Regions from separate parts of the Halobacillus sp. B23F22_1 genome, predicted to be linked through region 1. Evidence: riboswitches for the same ligand, from Rfam matches in the RefSeq annotation. Region 1 holds a riboswitch; each other region holds the start of a gene.

The links. Region 1 has a riboswitch for S-adenosylmethionine ahead of ACGTNH_RS17195 (assimilatory sulfite reductase (NADPH) flavoprotein subunit). Riboswitches for the same ligand answer to the same signal wherever they lie in the genome.
Region 2: linked by a shared signal. The riboswitch ahead of ACGTNH_RS16790 (phosphoadenylyl-sulfate reductase) and the one ahead of ACGTNH_RS17195 (assimilatory sulfite reductase (NADPH) flavoprotein subunit) in region 1 are both predicted to bind S-adenosylmethionine.
Region 3: linked by a shared signal. The riboswitch ahead of metX (homoserine O-acetyltransferase MetX) and the one ahead of ACGTNH_RS17195 (assimilatory sulfite reductase (NADPH) flavoprotein subunit) in region 1 are both predicted to bind S-adenosylmethionine.
Region 4: linked by a shared signal. The riboswitch ahead of metK (methionine adenosyltransferase) and the one ahead of ACGTNH_RS17195 (assimilatory sulfite reductase (NADPH) flavoprotein subunit) in region 1 are both predicted to bind S-adenosylmethionine.

The regions. Positions count from the first base shown of each region.
Region 1 is NZ_JBIEKE010000003.1:430,027-434,875, forward strand. It holds gene cysI (assimilatory sulfite reductase (NADPH) hemoprotein subunit) at 53-1,765, opposite strand; gene ACGTNH_RS17195 (assimilatory sulfite reductase (NADPH) flavoprotein subunit) at 1,785-3,614, opposite strand; SAM riboswitch class I at 3,771-3,888, opposite strand; gene ACGTNH_RS17200 (phospholipase) at 4,254-4,556, shown strand.
Region 2 is NZ_JBIEKE010000003.1:332,006-336,854, reverse strand. It holds gene ACGTNH_RS16800 (SLC13 family permease) at 1-1,619, shown strand, start outside; gene ACGTNH_RS16795 (MFS transporter) at 1,632-2,831, shown strand; SAM riboswitch class I at 3,111-3,214, shown strand; gene ACGTNH_RS16790 (phosphoadenylyl-sulfate reductase) at 3,347-4,081, shown strand; gene cysP (sulfate permease) at 4,078-4,849, shown strand, end outside.
Region 3 is NZ_JBIEKE010000001.1:506,811-511,659, forward strand. It holds gene ACGTNH_RS02540 (hypothetical protein) at 54-773, shown strand; gene ACGTNH_RS02545 (homoserine dehydrogenase) at 849-1,820, opposite strand; gene metX (homoserine O-acetyltransferase MetX) at 1,810-2,883, opposite strand; SAM riboswitch class I at 2,967-3,077, opposite strand; gene ACGTNH_RS02555 (DUF2188 domain-containing protein) at 3,234-3,431, shown strand; gene ACGTNH_RS02560 (NAD(P)/FAD-dependent oxidoreductase) at 3,525-4,739, shown strand; gene ACGTNH_RS02565 (hypothetical protein) at 4,758-4,849, shown strand, end outside.
Region 4 is NZ_JBIEKE010000001.1:1,510,957-1,515,805, reverse strand. It holds gene ACGTNH_RS07685 (alpha/beta hydrolase) at 1-518, opposite strand, end outside; gene ACGTNH_RS07680 (gamma carbonic anhydrase) at 583-1,098, shown strand; gene metK (methionine adenosyltransferase) at 1,136-2,335, opposite strand; SAM riboswitch class I at 2,527-2,646, opposite strand; gene pckA (phosphoenolpyruvate carboxykinase (ATP)) at 3,213-4,805, shown strand.

The DNA.
Region 1 (4,849 bases):
ATCCACTTTAACGTTAAAAAGCCTCAGGTATGTACATACCTGAGGCTGCTATCTAGCTGTGAAATTCCACTCCTGAATGAACAGCATTAACGTAACCAGCTCTTATAACATAATCACCGAAGTGCTCATTCTCTGTTCGTTCTTTAGCATAATTATGAAGGATAGGATTCAGTTCCTGCAAAATTTCTTCTTCTCCAATGTTTTCCCGATACAATTTGTTGAGTCGATCCCCTCTAAATCCTGCTCCTAAATACATATTATATTTACCAGGTGCCTTGCCTATAAAGCCTATTTCACCTAAGGCAGGACGAGAGCAGCCATTCGGACACCCGGACATGCGTATGACAATTTCTTCGTCGCGAAGTCCGGCTTCATCGAGGATATTTTCCACCTTATCAATTAAAGTAGGTAGATATCGTTCTGCCTCAGCCATAGCTAATCCACACGTTGGAAAAGCAACACACGCCATAGAATTTCTCCTTAATGCAGAGTTGTGCTTCCCATCGATTAATCCATAATGACTGACGAGTTCTTCTATTTGATCCTTATCTTCTTCAGCAACATTTGAGATAATCAAGTTCTGGTTTGGTGTAAGTCTGAAATCTCCTTTGTGTACTTTTGCAGTTTCTCGTAAGCCCGTCATTAGAGGATACTCGTCAGAGTCTTTAACGCGTCCATTTTGAATGAACAGCGTGAGATGCCACTTGTTATCCCCTTTCACCCATCCGTAACGGTCTCCGTTATGATCAAATGTGTACGGTCGCTCCTCTTCAATTTCCCATCCTAGACGTGCATTGAGTTCGTCTCTCATCCAGTCTAGTCCTTTGCGGTCGACCGTATATTTAAAGCGGGCATTCTTCCTCTCTGAACGGTTTCCGTAATCGCGCTGAATGGTAAGAATTTTCTCTGCCACATCTAAGGATTGCTCTGGTTTACAAAAACCAACCACTCGCGACAGCTGAGGATATGTATTTGTATCCCCGTGCGTCATACCCATACCGCCGCCAACAGCGATGTTGAAACCTTGCAGTTTGCCATCCTCTAAAATTGCAATAAAACCAAGATCCTGAGAGAAGATGTCTACATCATTAGAGGGTGGAACAGCAACGCCAATCTTAAACTTTCTCGGTAAATAAAGCGGGCCGTAAATCGTTTCCGTTTCTTCTTCTCGACTGTCGAGTACTTTTTCCTCATCTAACCAAATTTCATGGTAGGCTCTCGTTTTTGGAAGTAAATGATCACTAATTTGCCTGGACCAGTCGTACACTTCGGCATGAATGTCGGATTGGTACGGATTGGCATTACACATTACATTTCGGTTTACATCCCCACAGGCAGCAATGGTATCCATTAAAGAACTATTCATCGCCTGAATGGTCTTTTTCATATTCCATTTTAAAATTCCGTGCAGCTGGAATGTCTGCCTTGTCGTTAATTTAAGTGTGCCATTTCCGTGTGTATTCGCAAGGTCATCCATCGTTAACCATTGCTCAGGTGTGGCCACCCCGCCTGCTAAGCGTACACGGATCATAAACTGATAATTCGGCTCCAATTTCTGCTGTTTTCGTTCATTTCGTACATCCCGATCGTCCTGCATATAACTTCCATGAAACTTTAAAAGTTTAGTCTGCTCATCTGGAATACCAGCGCTGAGCCGTTCTGCAAAGCTTTCTACAAGTGACCCTCTTAAGTAATCACTCTCCTCTTTTATTTTTTCCATTTCGCTAGGTGGACCGTGCTGTTCAGGAAATCTATTGTTCGTCATGCTTTTTTCCCCTTTCCTCTTAATACACATCACGTTGATAACGTTTGGCTTTACGCATATCAGCCAAGTATTGGTCAGCTTGTTCATCAGACATTTGGCCTTCTTGTTTCAGAATTGTCAGCAGAGTATCTTGAACGTCTTTTGCCATATACTGCTCATCCCCACATACATAGACATGTGCTCCGTTCTGCAGCCATTCATATAATTCTTTGCTGTGTTCAAGCATGCGGTGCTGCACGTATACTTTTTCCTCCGTATCTCTAGAAAAAGCAACATCCATTTTCGTCAGTATGCCTTCCTTTAACCATTGCTGCCATTCCGTTTGATAGAGGAAATCACTAACAAAATGCTGATCGCCAAAGAAAAGCCATGATTCCCCGTCCGCTTCCGTCTCTTCCCTCTCTTCTAGAAAAGCACGATACGGTGCCACCCCTGTACCGGCTCCAATCATCACAATAGGGGTTTCTGGATTTTCAGGAAGCTTAAAATTTTGATTTCGTTGTATAAAGACCGGCAGAGTATCTCCTGGTTCGGATCGCTCTGCACATTGCACGGAGCAAACTCCCGTACGCGGACGTCCATGAGCATCGTATCTCACAGCCCCAATCGTTAAATGAACTTCCTCTGGATTGGCCTCGGAACTGCTTGCGATGGAATAAAGACGGACAGGAATTTTACGAAGAATCGTGATAAAATCATGAACCGACCCCTCCCACGGAGCAAAATCTTGCACAAGATCAATTAGATCGCGTCCTTCTATATAGCCTTTTAAATCTTGGGAATTCTCTGGATTTATAAGCTCCTTTAGAGTTTCATTAGAAGAAAGAGATGCAGCTTTTTCTAACAAAGGCTTTGTTAAGCTCGTAATCTCAAAATGTGTCGTGAGGGCTTCACGGACAGAACGAATTTCTCCTTGCTTATTGATCGTCACTGTTTCTTCTGGATTCCATCCCATCGCCTGGATCAATTGCTCAACAAGCACGGGATCATTTTGTGGAAAGATGCCTAAGCTGTCTCCTGGTTTATACTGTAAACCTGAACCCTCAAGATCAAGCTCAAGGTGACGTGTTTCTTTGTTGGAGCCGCGGCCATTAAGATTAATATTTTCCAAAATTTCCGCATGGAACGGATTTGTTCTCGAGTAGACAGCGGGCGTATCTGCTAATGCATCAGCTGGCACCTCTTCCGCTACCGAACCACCGGATCCCTGCCCTGAATCAAGTTCTGCTACGGCCGCTTGAAACCACTCTTCAGCCGGCTCTTCAAAGTCTAAATCGCAATCGACTCGGGCAGCTAATCGTTCAGCACCTAATTCTTCCAGACGGTGATCAAATTCCTTACCTGTTTGACAGAAAAACTCATACGAGCTGTCTCCTAGTGAAAGGACAGAGAATCGCACACCTTCTAGCTTCGGTGCTCTTTTACTATGGAGGAAATCATATAAAGATAGTGCGTTATCAGGAGGATCTCCATCTCCATGAGTACTCGTCAATATCAATAAATCTTCTACCTTCTTCAATGCTTTCGGCTTAAAATCGTCCATCGAAGATACGGTCACGTTAAAATTTTTCTGTTCTAGCTTTTGTGAAAAGTCTTCAGCAAGCGACTGACAGTTTCCCGTATGAGAACCATACAAAATCGTTATTTCTCTTGTTTGACTTGCCACTGCTGCATCATTCGTTTCAGATGCTTGCGGAAAATCTTGCACAGCTGCATCTGTACCACTTAGCGGTACAGCCAAATATCCACTCAACCAAATTCTTTGATTTTCCGTTAAGGTAGGAAGCAGCCGATTCAATTGATCTGCTTGCTCCTGATTAAAAGGACTGTTCTTTTCCTTTAACTGCAACATTTCCACCTCACTCCATTTCGCATTGTAATCATAGCTGTTTACTCGGATTTAAATATAAAAAAATGTTTAAACGACTTCCTCCTCTTAAACATTAGCAAAAAACCCCCGCTTCTTAAAAGATAAGAAGAGAGGGTTTGATTGTAATCACCATTCTTCTTATCTTTCAGACGCTTCTTGCCTCTGCTGGAATTGGCACAGTATCTATTATATTCAACATAGACCCGTTGCCGAGGTTTCAAAGGGCCAGTCCCTCCACCTCTCAAAATAAGAAAACTCATATGCAATTAATGTAAAGTCATGAATGATAAATATGTTATGCTGAAATCGATGAATTGTCAATAGATTCCGAATAAATGACATAAATTCATTTTTAATTTTCAGTAGTCCTTTTTTAGAAAGCAGGCTCAATTCATAACCGTACTTCTCTTCTGACCATACCCAGAGGAAAAAATCAGTGTCAATTACAGATTTCTTTTCTCCATCCTTATTCTCAGCATTCAGTCTCAGAACATCTCGGTGCAGAATACTCGTTATCTTTCTCCTCTATAGTTATTACACTAAGCAAAACTATTTCAATGCCATATGATATAAAAGAGGGGTTAAAACCTCATGCAACTATGGAAAGAAGAGGATAACATGCACAATTATGCTAACCACAGAAGACGTTCCCCGTTTTGCCTCTTTCCGGGCTACAACTGGTGTGGGCCTGGGTGCAGCGGACCTGGAAGACCGATAAATGCAGTCGATGCGGCCTGCAAGTCCCATGACAAATGTTATTTAACTTATCGAGATTATTGTTTATGCGATCAAGCATTTATTAGACGATTAGAAGAATTACAAAATCCTTATACGAGAGAAGGCAGGCATGCTCGTAAGATGCTGCATTACATGAGGATACAGCGAATATTTACGTGTGGCTTTAGAAAACCTCGGTTTTAATAAGTATCCTGGAAGCCAGGCTCCTCCGCTTGTAGAAAAACCTAAGTTTTTCTATAAGCTTTTTTCTCGCCTTCAGGAGCCCAGACCATCGAGACCGCTGAAAAACTAAAGGTCGATGAAAGATAGAATTAAAAAAGCGTCCAGGCCAGTGCATCGCGGGAACAGCGCGAGCCGAAGATCCACTTGGTCAAGTGATCTTCTTGACCAAGTCAGCTGAGGCCGTGCCCGTGACAAGCTTCTCCCGAAAATCGATTCGTGAGGCTCTTTAAGATTAGACAGGACTTTTTCAGTGA
Region 2 (4,849 bases), 98 kb from region 1:
TTTGGCATATGCATGAAGAAGCAAAGAATTTGATGAAGTTTACAGTAACGGGAAGTTCTGATAACCTCCCTGGTCAAAATAGGGACGTAAAGCATGAAGAGGATAACCATTCAAACGGTTCCGGCCCTCCTTTTGATACACGTCAGAAGATCGGACTGTTTTTAGGTCCTGTTTTGTTTGCGCTTACATTGCTGTTTTTTGAAGCAGAAGGTCTTTCGCAAAGCGCAGTTGCTATCCTGGCCAGTACATTATGGATAGCTACATGGTGGATTACGGAAGCGATGCCGATTCCTGCGACATCATTGCTCCCGCTCATTTTATTTCCGCTTACAGGCGGCCTGAATGGGGGAGATACAGCATCTTCTTATGGTGATAACACTATCTTTTTATTTATGGGAGGATTTTTAATTGCCTTATCCATGCAGAAATGGTATTTACATAAGCGCATTGCGCTAGTCATAATCTCGTGGATAGGGACTAGTACAGAACGTATTGTACTAGGTTTCATGGTGGCTACAGGTTTTTTATCAATGTGGATTTCAAATACAGCGACTGCCATGATGATGGTTCCGATTGGTCTAGCCGTTATTTATCAATCTTCTGAACAGTTGAAAAAACAAGGAGAAGGAACCGTCGATCATTCATCGTTTAATTTTGGTAAAGTTACGATGCTCGGGATTGCTTATAGTGCTTCAATTGGAGGATTAGCCACTTTAATAGGAACACCTCCTAATACAATTTTCCGGGGCGTTGTGGAAAATCAGTATGGTATAGAAATTTCTTTCGCCGGCTGGATGGCCTTTGGTGTACCGCTGACGATTATATTTATGGCCATCGCCTGGATTTATTTAGTGAAAATGGCCTACCCAATGAAAATAAAAGAATTGCCCGGCGGAAAAGAAGTTATTTCTAAAGAACGCAAAGCTTTAGGAGCGATGTCTTCAGAAGAGAAAGTCGTCATGACAGTTTTTACTCTAACAGCAGTCGCATGGATATTACGTTCTTTTGTATTAGAAAATATAAATGAAAATATCGATGATACGATTATTGCCATGATGGCCGCTCTTATTTTATTTCTTATTCCATCAAAAAATAAAAAAGGCGACTTCATTTTGGACTGGGACACGGCCAAAGGACTGCCCTGGGGGATTCTTCTTTTGTTTGGTGCTGGACTGGCGATTGCTTCTGGATTTGAAGCGTCAGGCTTAGCGGAATGGATAGGAACCCAGCTTACGATTTTAGAAGGAGTTAATTTCATTTTGATTCTGGCTATTGTAACAGCGCTCGTTATCTTCTTAACTGAAATTACTTCTAATACGGCAACGGCAACGATGATGTTCCCTATAATGGCTTCATTAGCCGCTGCTATTAATGTCCACCCCTACAGTCTTATGATTGGAGCTGGCGTTGCAGCGAGTTGCGCCTTTATGCTTCCTGTTGCCACTCCTCCAAACGCCGTTGTTTTTGGATCCGGCTATCTGAGGATCCCTGATATGGCAAAAGCGGGTATCTTTCTAAACGTGTTCGCAGTTATCCTTGTTACGATTGCCATTTACTTTTACTTGCCGCTCGTCTGGGGCATTGATTTAACCTCTTTCCCAGAACAGTTTAGAAATTAAAGGATGATGATCGTGAAGGATTTTGGTGGGAAAAAAGAAAAACCTTATACACCTAAAGAACCAGCATTTTGGCGGGTAACAATCGCCTTAATGCTGGCTTCTTTGTTGGTGTTTTCCACGCTTTATGTATTCCAGCCGCTGCTTCCTGTATTCGTCGATGAATTTCAAGTTACAGCCACGCAGTCAAGCTTCCTTGTGTCTTCGGCGGTCATATCTATGGTGGCTGGATTATTTATTTTAGGTTTTTTGGCAGATCGGTATGGGCGTTTGCTGCTTATGCACGTTTCTTTAGGGATGACAGTTTTACTGTTATTTGCCATGCCTTTTACTCCTTCTTTTGAAGCTTTGGTAGGACTGCGTCTGCTTCAGGGTTTTTTCCTTGCAGGTGTACCAGCTGCGGCTATGGGATATCTAGGAGAAGAGGTTTCTCCTCAGCACCTTGGCCTGGCTGTAACATTGTATATTTCAAGTAATGCTCTTGGAGGGATGGGGGGCCGGGTAGCAGCGGGCTACCTGACGGATATTTTAGACTGGAACACTACTTTGCTCATCATGTCTGGGTTTGGAATAGTGGCAGCCACATTGTTTATTTTGCTGCTTCCTAAAGAGAGATTTTACGTAAAACAGAAAACGCCGTTACGCAAGGATTTGCAGGGCATGCTTGTCCATTTAAAAGATACACATATGCTCGTCCTCTTTCTCATGGGACTATTACTTCAAATCGTTTTCACTGCAGTTTGGACTTATTTGCCGTTCTATCTGCAGGCTGATCCGTTTAACTGGCCGCTAAAATGGATTTCATTTACGTACTTTGCCTATGGCTTTGGCGTGCTGGCCCCGCCTTTAGCTGGGAGGTTATCTATGAAAATTGGTTTGCCAAAGGTAATGATCGCCGGATTGTTTGTCTTACTTGCTGGTGTGTGGATGACAACTCTCCCTATGCCCCCCGTCATCTTAATAGGACTTGCGGTGATTTGTATGGGTTTCTTCGTTGCTCACTCCATGGCAGCTGCTTTAGTTAGTAAGACAGCATCACATCATCGAAGCGGGGCTTCAGGGTTTTATTTAATCAGCTATTATATCGGAGTCGCCATAGGAAGTACGGCAATCGGGGCGTTATGGGAACAGTTTATGTGGTGGGGAATTACAGCGACAAGTCTAGTTTTAATACTTGTGTTTGCCTGTATTCCTATGTATAAAAAAATGGCGTAATCTCTGTCTGTCATTTCGGACATTTTCTGTATGCTCGTCCTGCAGGAGATGTCACTTTTTCTGTTCCTTTTTATATAATGAGATGTACAAAACCATCTTTTTTTACAAGCTGAGAGAGCGTTTTTGGTTTCTCAAAAATTTTTTTAAATTTTTTAAAACCGACTAAAACACTAGGAATAAAAGGGTTTTGGGCGTTGAAGGGCGTTAAATCGCCAAAAAACCCCTTTGACAGCTTCAAATTCATCCTGTATATTTCCATTTAATCACATAAAAATATTTTTCTTATCCAGAGAGGTGGAGGGACTGGCCCGACGAATCCTCGGCAACAGACTTAAAAAGTACTGTGCTAACTCCAGCAGGCATCACCGCTTGATAGATAAGAAGAGACCGAGATCGGTATTCTCATCCTCTTCTTATTAGATGAATAAGAAGAGGATTTTCTTATATGACTGACTAGAGACAGTAGATCAGTAAAATCGGGCGAAGGAATTTTCTCTTTATAGGAGGGCTACACATTGACTCATGAACAGATAACTTATGAAACGTTTATCAACGATCCTTTTACTGATTTTCAACCACATGATCAGACGAAAGGTGCATTAACGATATTAGAATGGGCGTACAACTCTTATGATGACATTGTTTACGCATGCAGCTTTGGTGCGGAAGGAATTGTCTTGATTGATTTAATCTCAAGAGTGAAGAAAGACGCTCACATTGTATTTCTAGATACAGATGTTCACTTCCAAGAAACGTATGAGCTGATTGACCGCATAAAAGCACGTTTCCCTGACCTGCAGATCACAATGAAAAAACCGAAGCTGACGCTGCAGGAACAAGCTGATAAGCACGGGGATCAGCTGTGGAATTCAAATCCTGATCATTGCTGCTATATTCGAAAAATTAAACCGTTAGAAGAAGCATTGAGTGGAGCGACAGCCTGGGTTTCCGGCTTAAGACGCGAGCAATCACTCAGTCGTAGTAAAACGGACTTCGTTAATAAAGACGAACGTTTTCGTTCCGTAAAAGTATGTCCTCTGATTCACTGGACATGGGAAGATGTCTGGAACCATATTAAAGAAAACAATCTTCCTTACAACGATCTGCACGATCAAGGATATGCAAGCATAGGGTGCATGCCATGTACAACACCATCCGATGATCCTCATGATCGCTCAGGAAGGTGGGAAGGCTTTGGAAAAACCGAGTGTGGCTTACACACGGTTTCAAGTCAGGATAATCAATCATGACGCTCGTCATTTTGAGTCTCATCATTGCTTATTTTTACGCCTTTAATGTTGGGGCGAGCGGATCGGCCGCTACAATGGGGATTGCTTATGGAGCTCGAGTGATTAACAAAAAATGGATTGCACTGCTGTTAAGCGGAATTGGCTGCCTGTTTGGAGCATTGTGGGGCGGAGAAGTGGTAGAGACGATTGGTAAAGGTCTCATTCCTGAAAGCCTGCTGACGGTTGAAGCTGCAGTAATCATTCTATTCGTTTCAGCGCTTACGCTGTTTGTAACGAACTTATTAGGAATCCCGCTTTCCACAAGTGAAGTGACAGTCGGTTCGATTGTAGGAGTAAGCATTTCTCTTCAACAGCTTTATTTAAGTAAATTAGTCGATATTATATTGTTTTGGGTTTTTGTTCCTTTGGCAGCCTTTCTGCTTACTTTCCTTTTTGGACTGCTGAAAGAGCGTTTTAAACCGAAGAAGTTGAAATCGAAAAAGCTGACGGTCGCTCTTTCTGTTTTGCTCATTATTACAGGATTTCTGGAGGCGATTGCTGCTGGGATGAATAATGTGGCTAGTGCAGTCGGTCCTCTTGTCGGAGCAGATGTATTAAATAAAGGAACAGGTTTACTGACAGGCGGCCTGTTTATGGCTCTTGGAGCTTTATTATTAGGCAGCAGAGTTTTAGAAACAAACGGAAAGCGGATCTCTCATTTGTCGCTCTCAGACGGAGTCGTTATCTCCGGGACCTCTGGCTTTCTTGTCATTGGAGCCTCGTTGTTAG
Region 3 (4,849 bases), on a different contig from region 1:
GTGTTACACTATGTGATGAATGTGAATAGATAGAGAATGATGAGGGAATAGAAATGAATTCATTTAATATATATTTATCAATCCTTAGTGTAATATTACTGACGGCTTGTTCATTTATGATTGCAGATGCTAATGACGATCAAGATTCCAGTGCAAATAAACAGGAGCCTTACTCGGTTACGAGTGAAAAAGAGATGAAAGATATCGAGGAGTATCAGTATTCTATTGAATTTCCTCAAACACCAAACGATCAAATTAATCAATCCATTATTGATTATGTAAATCAATTAAAAGATACGTTTAAAAAAGAAAGTTATGAAGCTAAAGTGAATCGAAACAACAATCAAAAGCATAGCTTAGCCGTGAGCTATGATGTGCTGTTTGAGGACGAGCAAGTTTTTGTTGTTAAGTTTACAGAAGTAATGGAGATGGATAAGGATGTTTCTCAGGAATCGCAAACGGTTTTGAATTTTGATAAATCAAACGGCAAGCGATTAGATCTTAATCACATTTTCACTGAAGATGGGCAGTATTTAGAAACATTAACAAAGCTGGCTAATGAAAAAGTAAAAGGAAGTTTTGATGAATCTACAGCAGAAGAGAATTTTCGTAATCTTGCTCTTAAAGGGAATCGGATAGAAGTCCATTTAACTCCTCAAGAACAAGAGAAGGCAGGAGCAGAGTCGGATCGTATTTTCATTTCTAAAACCGACTTAGAAGATATGATGAGACCACGTTATGCTGAGATCCGCAGTTCATGGATCGACGAATAAATTTAAAAAGCCTAAGCGCTTCTTACGTTTTCCTGAATCAGGATTACTTTAAGAAATGCTTAGGCTTTTGATGTCTTATATGAATTGTTTTGCAGGCGTTGTCTGCCAAATCTGTACAAAGTCTTCAATCATGGCACTAGCGGTTGGTAATTGGCCGGCCCCCGGCCCCCTTAAGGTAACAGACCCAACTAAGTCTCCTGTTACGCTAATGGCGTTGTCTACGCCTTCTATTCCGAATAGTCCGTGTGAAGGTGGAAGAAAAAGCGGCTCGACCGTCCCTTTTAATTCTCCATCTACTAGCTCTAGAGTAGCTACATGGCGGATTTTTTCGCCTTTCTCCTCAGCAGATATTAAATCGGTTTCGTTAAGGTTTGATATTCCTGTTAATGAAACCGCTGACCAATCTGGCTGCTTTTCGTAAAGCAATTGGCTTAAAATCATTAATTTATAAAAAGCGTCATGTCCCTCTATATCGTTCGTAGGGTCCGCTTCAGCATAGCCTTTTGTTTGAGCTTCCTGAAGCGCTTCAGAAAACGTTTTATTTTGATCTTGCATAGCTGTCAAAATATAATTGCTCGTGCCGTTTAATATTCCCTGTACTTTCGTAATATTATTCGTTTGCAGGAGGGTGGTCAAAGTGCCGATAATGGGAATACCTGCGGCTGTAGTAGCTTCATAGCCAACACCGATCCTTTGCTCTGCGCGCTGTATTAGCTTGTGGCCGCAGGCGGCAAACATCACCTTGTTGGCAGTAACGACATGAATATGTTGGTCAATGGCTTGTTTTAAATAGGAATAACTTGGTTCTATCCCGACGGTAGCTTCAAATATAACATCCGGCTTTTGATTTAATACGTCGTCAAAACGGTCGGTGACTATAACATTATCAGGTAAAAACCTTTCTTTATGAACATTGTGGACGAGTATGCTTGTTACTTCTACTTTGTCACCAATCAGCTTATGAAGCTGCCTGCGTTTAGTTTGTAATATTTCATAAATCCCCTGGCCCACGGTGCCGAAGCCTAGGATGGCTGCTTTAATTGTCATGTTGATTCACTGCTCCTTCGTTTAGTTTATGAGAAAGCCATGATCCCCACTGATTGAATTCGACTAAAAATCCATCGTGCCCATAATCAGTTTGGACGTGCAGATGCTCACTGTTTGCGGCTAACTGACTAAAGGGTTGAATGAGTTCTTTTGGATAGAGTAAGTCGTGCTCGAAACTCACTGTAAAAAGCGGAACCTGATATTGGGCGGCAGCCTCTTGAAGAGTGCCGCGGCTTTGACTGATATCATGGTGGTTCATCGCTTCTAGTAAATAAAGATAGCTGTTGGCATCAAATCGTTCTTTAATTTTCTCACCTTGATAATTCATATAAGATTGAATGTCGTAAAAAGATTCACTTTGGTGGCGGTCAAATCGTTTCTGAAACAGCTTTCCGCTCCGATAGGTGACCATGCCAGCCATCCGCGCAATTTCGAATCCATGTAGCTGTTCATTCTTATCATAGTTTCCGTTTAAAAAAGCAGGGTCATCCTGAATTGCCCTTGCTCCAATATGATTAAAGGCTATGCCGTAATCACTTAAGTAAGGTGTGGCGGCAAGGGCGTAAAGCTGTTTCATGAATTTAGGATAGAGAAGACCCCATTCAAGAGTCTGCATTCCCCCTAAAGACCCGCCGACTACGGCATGAACTTCGTGGATATCTAGTGTTTTTAAGGCTTCATATTGGGAACGCACGATGTCTCGAATCGTTATTTTGGGGAAATTCAGACGATACGGTACTTGCGTTTCCGGATTAACGCTTGTGGGACCTGTGGAACCGTGACACCCCCCTAGTACATTGAAGGTGATGACTTGATACGCAGTCGTATCAATAGCACAGCCATCCCCAACCAGACCTTTCCACCAGCCTGGGCTCTCTGAAGAACCTACGGTATGTTGATTTCCTGTTAGGGCATGACAAATAAGAACAACTGGAGCATGCTCAGGACCGCAGCGTTCATAAGCTAACTCCACGTCTTGAAGTGTATCTCCAGACTCTAAAGTAAAGTTTCCAATCGAAACCTTTGTATGAGCATGTTGGTTCATCACGTATTTTATGGACATGCGCGTTGCCCTCCTTACTAAATTGACGGCATATAAAAAAGCCCTCTTCTGAAATAAGAAGAGGGCGGTTCGTTAGGTTCCTCCTCTTATCTGTCAGATCGGTATGATCTGTAGGAATTAGCACCTTTTCAAGTCGTTCCTTGAAGGTTGCCGGGCGTCACAGGGCCTAGTCCCTCTGCCACTCTAGATAAGAGTTATTTAATTAATCGTTGCATTAAAGGTATGTTACGAATTATAGAATGAGCTGTACATAATGTCAAACTATTTGTGAAAATCCATTCCTACGTTTGAAAGGTATAGGCGTTGGGAAAGTACTTATAGAGACCAAGAAAAAAAGGAGAGAATCAAACATGAAGGAATATAGTGTAGCGCCAAATAAAGACGTAACAGGCTGGATTGTAAAAATTGAAGATATCGCTCCAACGGACGAATATGATGAGCGAGACACAGCTGTAGAAAAAGCTAAAGAAATGGCTCAAGAAAATAAGCCGAGCCGTCTAATCATTTTAGATCAGAATCACGAAGTAGAAGAAGAAATTAAATATTAGTCAGAAAAGCTCCCAGACGGGAGCTTTTTTTATAGAAATAATGAAGTAAAAACGTTACGCTGAAGATAACAATGATAAGGGTGTGCGCAACGTATGAATTCAAATGCAGATGTAATTATAGTCGGGGCTCGCGTTGCTGGGGCAAGCCTTGCGATCTTATTAGGAAGGATAGGGAAGAAGGTCTTATTGTTAGACAAAGCAGTTTTTCCTAGTGATACGCTTTCAACTCATCATCTTTCGCACCTTGAATATGTCAAAAAGCTTGGTGTATTAGAACAGGTAGAAGCTTCAGGCTTGCGGAAAATAAACCGTATGCGTACTTACATAGGAAATAGCTTTATAGAAGGGCCTCGTGCATCGTATACCCTGATTCCAAGAAGAGAACAATTTGACCATGTGTTAGTGAAAAAGGCACTGTCCTATCCCACCGTCGAATTGAAGGAAGGATATCAAGTTAACGATATTCTCAAAAACCAGGGTCGCGTCCAAGGTGTTAAAGCACAAGATAAAAAAGGTAAGGTTCACGAATTTAAAGCCTCCCTTGTCGTAGGAGCAGATGGTAAAAATTCATTTATCGCTAAACAAACGGGTGCCCAAAAATATAACGAACAATCTCCTATCCGTCCTGTGTTTTATGGATATTATCATCATGTGCAGCCTCTAGTGGAACCAACAACAGAAATATTCCTGGATAAAGGAAGAATTGGTTTTTTATTTCCTATGGAGCCGGGGGTGGACTGCTTAGGTTTAGAAGTATTTCCCTATGAGTTCTCTGAGATAGCGAAACACCCTGAAAGATTCGAAGAAATTTACCGGCAGTTTTACGGAATGGAAAGGCGGTTAGAGCAAGCATCGCTTCAAGGCAAAATCATTGGTACTACAGGTATGCCTAACTTTTTTAGAGAGGCTGGAGGAAACGGATGGGCGTTAGTAGGTGATGCAGCTCATAGTAAAGATCCGAGTACTGGTTTAGGAATGAATGATGCCCTGATGCAGTCTTTCCTTTTAGCAGAAGCGATTGAGGCTTGGGATAACGGTGGCTCGTGGCGCGAGCTCATCAAGCATTTTCAAAAGCAAAGGGATGAAAATTTAGGTCCAGGCTACCGTTTAACATTAGACTATATTCAATCTCGCAGAGCGCTTACGTCACAGGAAGAATCTTTGTTCCAGGCGATGGCTGCAAACCCAATGGTGTGGAATAAAGTGGTTCCCCATTTGCCAAAGCTGCTTAAGCAGCAATCCCAACACATGCCTGAACTGTATGGATCAGTGGAGCATGAAGCAAAGAGTTTTGGTCTTGAGTACTAAATGAAAGAGGGGAAATCTATGACTTGGACTAAAGAGACAGCGTTTGCTAAATTACAGGACATTTATACCGATAAAGTGATGCAGGACGAGAAACGTAGAATCTTTCAGCA
Region 4 (4,849 bases), on a different contig from region 1:
AATTCGATGTACCATCTTACGGACACTTTATCAATGATTAATGGATCACTTTGATCACTTGCGATCATTTCTTGATTGGTTGTAACCGTCTCTGGCGCTAAAGAAGATGATACCTTAAAGGCAGGCCACACGATATTTAATCCTCTCGATAAAACTTCCATGGGTTTGCTCGCTCCATTTTTTATACTAAAAGCTGGAGAGGATAATATAACGCCGTCTACAGTTATTTTTAATTGTTGAAGTGTTCTTGTTACAATAAGCCCCCCCATACTATGCCCTAACAAAAAGACAGGTAAATCTTTGTCCGCTTCTTCGACCCACTCGCTCACTTTTTTTATGTAATCATTAAAGGATCGAATATGTCCTTTCTTGCCCTCTGACATACCTTGGCCTGGAAGATCATTTATCTTAACTTCAAAGCCATCTTGTTCCAGCTTTTTTACTAAATGGACATAACGGCCTGCGTGTTCAAAGGCTCCATGCACTATTATAATCGTAGCTCTTTTTTCACCTGTCATTCCATCGTTCTCCCTATCCTCTATTTGTTATACTGAATTTATCATAATTATAAGGGGGTTCGCTATGATTTACGAATATAAAGGAAAGAGGCCGATGATAGACGATAGCGCCTTTATTGCTGACGACGCAGTGATTACAGGGGATGTTACGATTGGATCCTTATGTAGTGTTTGGTTTAAAACAGTCATCAGGGGAGATGTAGCTCCAGTTTATATTGGAAATAAAGTAAATATCCAAGACTTAAGTATGCTTCACCAAAGCCCTGATATCCCACTAAAAATAGAAGATGGGGTAACGGTAGGACATCAGGTTACTTTACATTCTGCCCATATTAAAGAGAAAGCACTCATTGGAATGGGGTCGATAATTTTGGATGGTGCAGAAATTGGTGAACAGGCTTTTATTGGAGCCGGAAGTCTCGTACCACCTGGAAAAGTTATCCCTCCACGCACCTTGGCTTTGGGAAGACCAGCAAAAGTTGTACGTGATTTAACTGAAGAAGATTACCAAGAACTGAACCGGATAAGAGCTAGTTATGTAGATAAAGGCCAGGTTTACAAAGGCATGCAGTCTTCCTAATAAAATGGGCGCCGATCATTAAACGGCGCCCATTTTATTATTTATTCAGCTTTTCTTTTAATAACTCAGCTTTATTTGTTTGTTCCCATGGAAACTCAATATCTGTCCGGCCAAAATGACCATAAGCTGCGGTTTGACGATAAATGGGACGTCTAAGATCAAGCATCTTAATAATGCCTGCCGGTCGTAAGTCAAACAATTCTCGTACAGCTGAAACAAGCATCTCTTCAGGTACTTTACCAGTGCCGAATGTGTTGATTGAAATAGATACAGGCTGAGCTACTCCAATAGCGTAAGCAAGCTGTACTTCACAGGATTGAGCTAATTTCGCAGCAACTATGTTTTTCGCTACGTAACGAGCAGCGTAGGCTGCTGAACGGTCTACCTTAGTTGCATCTTTCCCACTAAAAGCTCCTCCGCCGTGGCGAGCATATCCGCCGTAAGTGTCCACAATAATCTTTCGTCCTGTTAATCCTGCATCTCCTTGAGGTCCACCAATTACAAATCGTCCAGTGGGATTAATGAAATACTTTGTTTGTTCGTCAATCAGCTGACTAGGAACCACAGGATTAATAACATGTTTCTTTAAATCGTGCTGAATTTGCTCTAAGGTGATTTCTTCAGCGTGCTGAGTTGAAATCACTATTGTATCGACTCTTACAGGCTGATCCTTTTCATCATATTCGATAGTAACTTGTGTTTTACCATCAGGGCGTAAATAACTTAAAGTACCATCATTTCTTACGTCGGATAGGCGTTTTGCAATTTTGTGTGCTAAAGAAATAGGAAGAGGCATTAATTCTTCCGTTTCGTTATTCGCAAAACCAAACATTAAGCCTTGGTCTCCTGCCCCTATAGCTTCTATTTCATCTTCACTCATCTGACCTTCCCTTGATTCCAATGCTACATCCACACCACCAGCAATGTCTGGTGACTGTTCATCTATAGCCGTTAGTACGGCACAAGTATCGGCATCAAAACCATACTTGGCTCTCGTATAACCGATTTCTTTTATTGTTCTTCGAACGATAGCGGGAATATCCACGTACGTATTTGTACTAATTTCCCCTGAAACTAAGACGAGTCCTGTTGTTACTGTAGTTTCGCATGCCACCCTTGCATTAGGGTCGTTTTTTAAAATTTCATCTAATATCGCATCAGAAATTTGATCACAGATTTTATCAGGATGCCCCTCTGTTACTGATTCTGATGTGAATAACCGGCGATTAGCAGGCATTCTTTAAAACTCCTCCTTCTGTAAATACAAAGTTTGGACGGAACTCTTTCCAGTATGTTTATAGAAGTTTAACTTAAAGGAAAACTTCTCGTTTTTTTATAGTTAAATAAATTATTATATGAAAGGATGTATATTGTGTACATAAAGAAAAACCCTTCCTTCTAAAAGAGGAAAGGTACTTATTCCTTTCGCTCTTATCGTCCAAGATCTCCTGGAAAAATAGGGATCTTGCTGCAGGTTGGCACCATGTCAGATGTCTGACGGGTTGCCGGGCTTCATTGGGCCTGTCCCTCCACCACTCTGGATAAGAGAGTATCCGTTCGGACTAATAGTATCGAAATCCCGCAACCATGTCAATTAGTTTTCCCATTATGAAAGGGAACAGGAGCCGTTTTTGCCACGTGTCTTTAATCATTTTATAACGATTATAACCATCTCGATAAAATAAGTTTCTTTTATTACCTAGTCCGGGAATAGACATTATAAGACCTATCCATAAAGTTAGAGCCGTTTATTGTTTAATAGCCTCTACAAGGCTTCCTTATTGGTGCTACTATTTGAATTTTTTTAGTGATACTATCCCTGTAATAAGATTCAACCTCAAACATGCCCTCAAGATTTTGAAACAATTTCAGAGCAGTACGAAAAACTGATCCAATACCTTAAATTCCTTTTGCTCTGATAAGTCAATCAACAGTTTTGTCTCCTAAACGATTTTCACAATGCCGATTACTTTCCATCAATAACAATATAGCTCAATGATTAATAAAATAAAAAGAAAGCAATTTCATTCAATAGTATGGACTAATAAATTGAATGTGTTATACTTTATCTCAAAGTAGCACCAAATCTTTAAAGTAAAGGCGGGTAGACACATATGAGCGCAATTAATCAGATGTCTGATTTATCTCAACTATTAAATGAATCAAATGTTCATCACCAATTATCAGTCCCACAACTAGTAGAAAAAATCCTTTCACGTAAAGAAGGCACCCTGACTAATAGTGGAGCGGTTCAAGCAACTACAGGTGAATATACTGGTCGTTCTCCACACGATAAATTTATTGTTAAGGATGAAGAATCTACTAAGAATGTAAATTGGGGAAAAGTCAATCAGTCCATTGACGAACTCACTTTTATAAAGCTTTATCATAAGGTGTTGGACTATTTAAAAAAACGTGATGAACTTTTTGTATTTAACGGTTTTGCCGGTGCAGACGAAAGATACCGCCTACCTTTACGAGTGATTAATGAGTTCGCCTGGCATAACTTATTTGCTCACCAAATGTTTATTCGTCCTGACCAAAACGATTTAAATCACCATGATGCTGAATTTACTGTCATCTCTGCACCAACTTTTAAAGCTGATCCCGAAGTAGATGGTACAAACTCAGAAGCTTTCATTATGATTTCCTTTAAACACCGAGTCGTGCTAATCGGAGGAACGGAATATGCCGGGGAAATCAAAAAATCTATTTTTTCAGTTATGAACTATGTCTTACCTAAACAAAACGTGCTCTCAATGCATTGTTCAGCTAATGTTGGTAAAGAAGGAGATGTCGCTCTTTTCTTCGGGCTCTCAGGAACGGGAAAAACAACTTTATCGGCAGACCCCGATCGTAAACTAATTGGAGATGATGAACATGCCTGGTCGAATTATGGAATTTCTAATATAGAAGGCGGCTGTTATGCAAAATGCATCAACCTTTCTTATGAGAAAGAACCTCAAATCTTTGATGCTATTCATTTTGGCGCTGTATTGGAAAATGTTATTTTACAAGAAGGAACACAGCAGCCTGATTATGACAACACAACGTTAACTGAAAATACGAGAGCTGCCTACCCGCTTCACCATATTAAGAACACTATTGTTCCAAGTGTGGCGGGTCATCCAAATGCGATTGTTTTCCTTACGGCTGACGCAACTGGCGTGCTCCCCCCTATAAGTAAGTTAACGAAAGAACAAGCGATGTATCACTTTCTTAGCGGCTATACCAGCAAATTGGCAGGAACCGAACGAGGGGTAACTTCCCCCCAGGCAACGTTCTCCGCTTGTTTCGGCTCTCCATTTCTTCCATTAGCTCCTTCTGTTTATGCAGAAATGCTCGGAGAAAAAATAGACCAGTTTAATTCAGACGTCTATTTAGTAAATACAGGATGGACAGGTGGGCCTTATGGAGAAGGTCAGAGAATGAAACTCACCTACACACGAGCAATGATTCACGCGGCACTCGAAGGAGAATTAAATTCCGCGGACACGTATACCGATCCTGTATTTGGCTTAAACATTCCAGTTCATTGTCCAGGAGTTCCTGATGATGTATTAATTCCTAGGAAAACGTGGGAGGATTCTCAAGCATACGATGAAAAAGCTCATGAACTTGCCAATCAATTCCATGAGAATTTCAAGAAGTTTAAACATGCAAGTACTGAAATTGCGAATGCAGGACCGAATTACGGCAAAGAATAATTATTTTTCCTCATTTCCTTAATATATAGAAAAAACCGTGCATG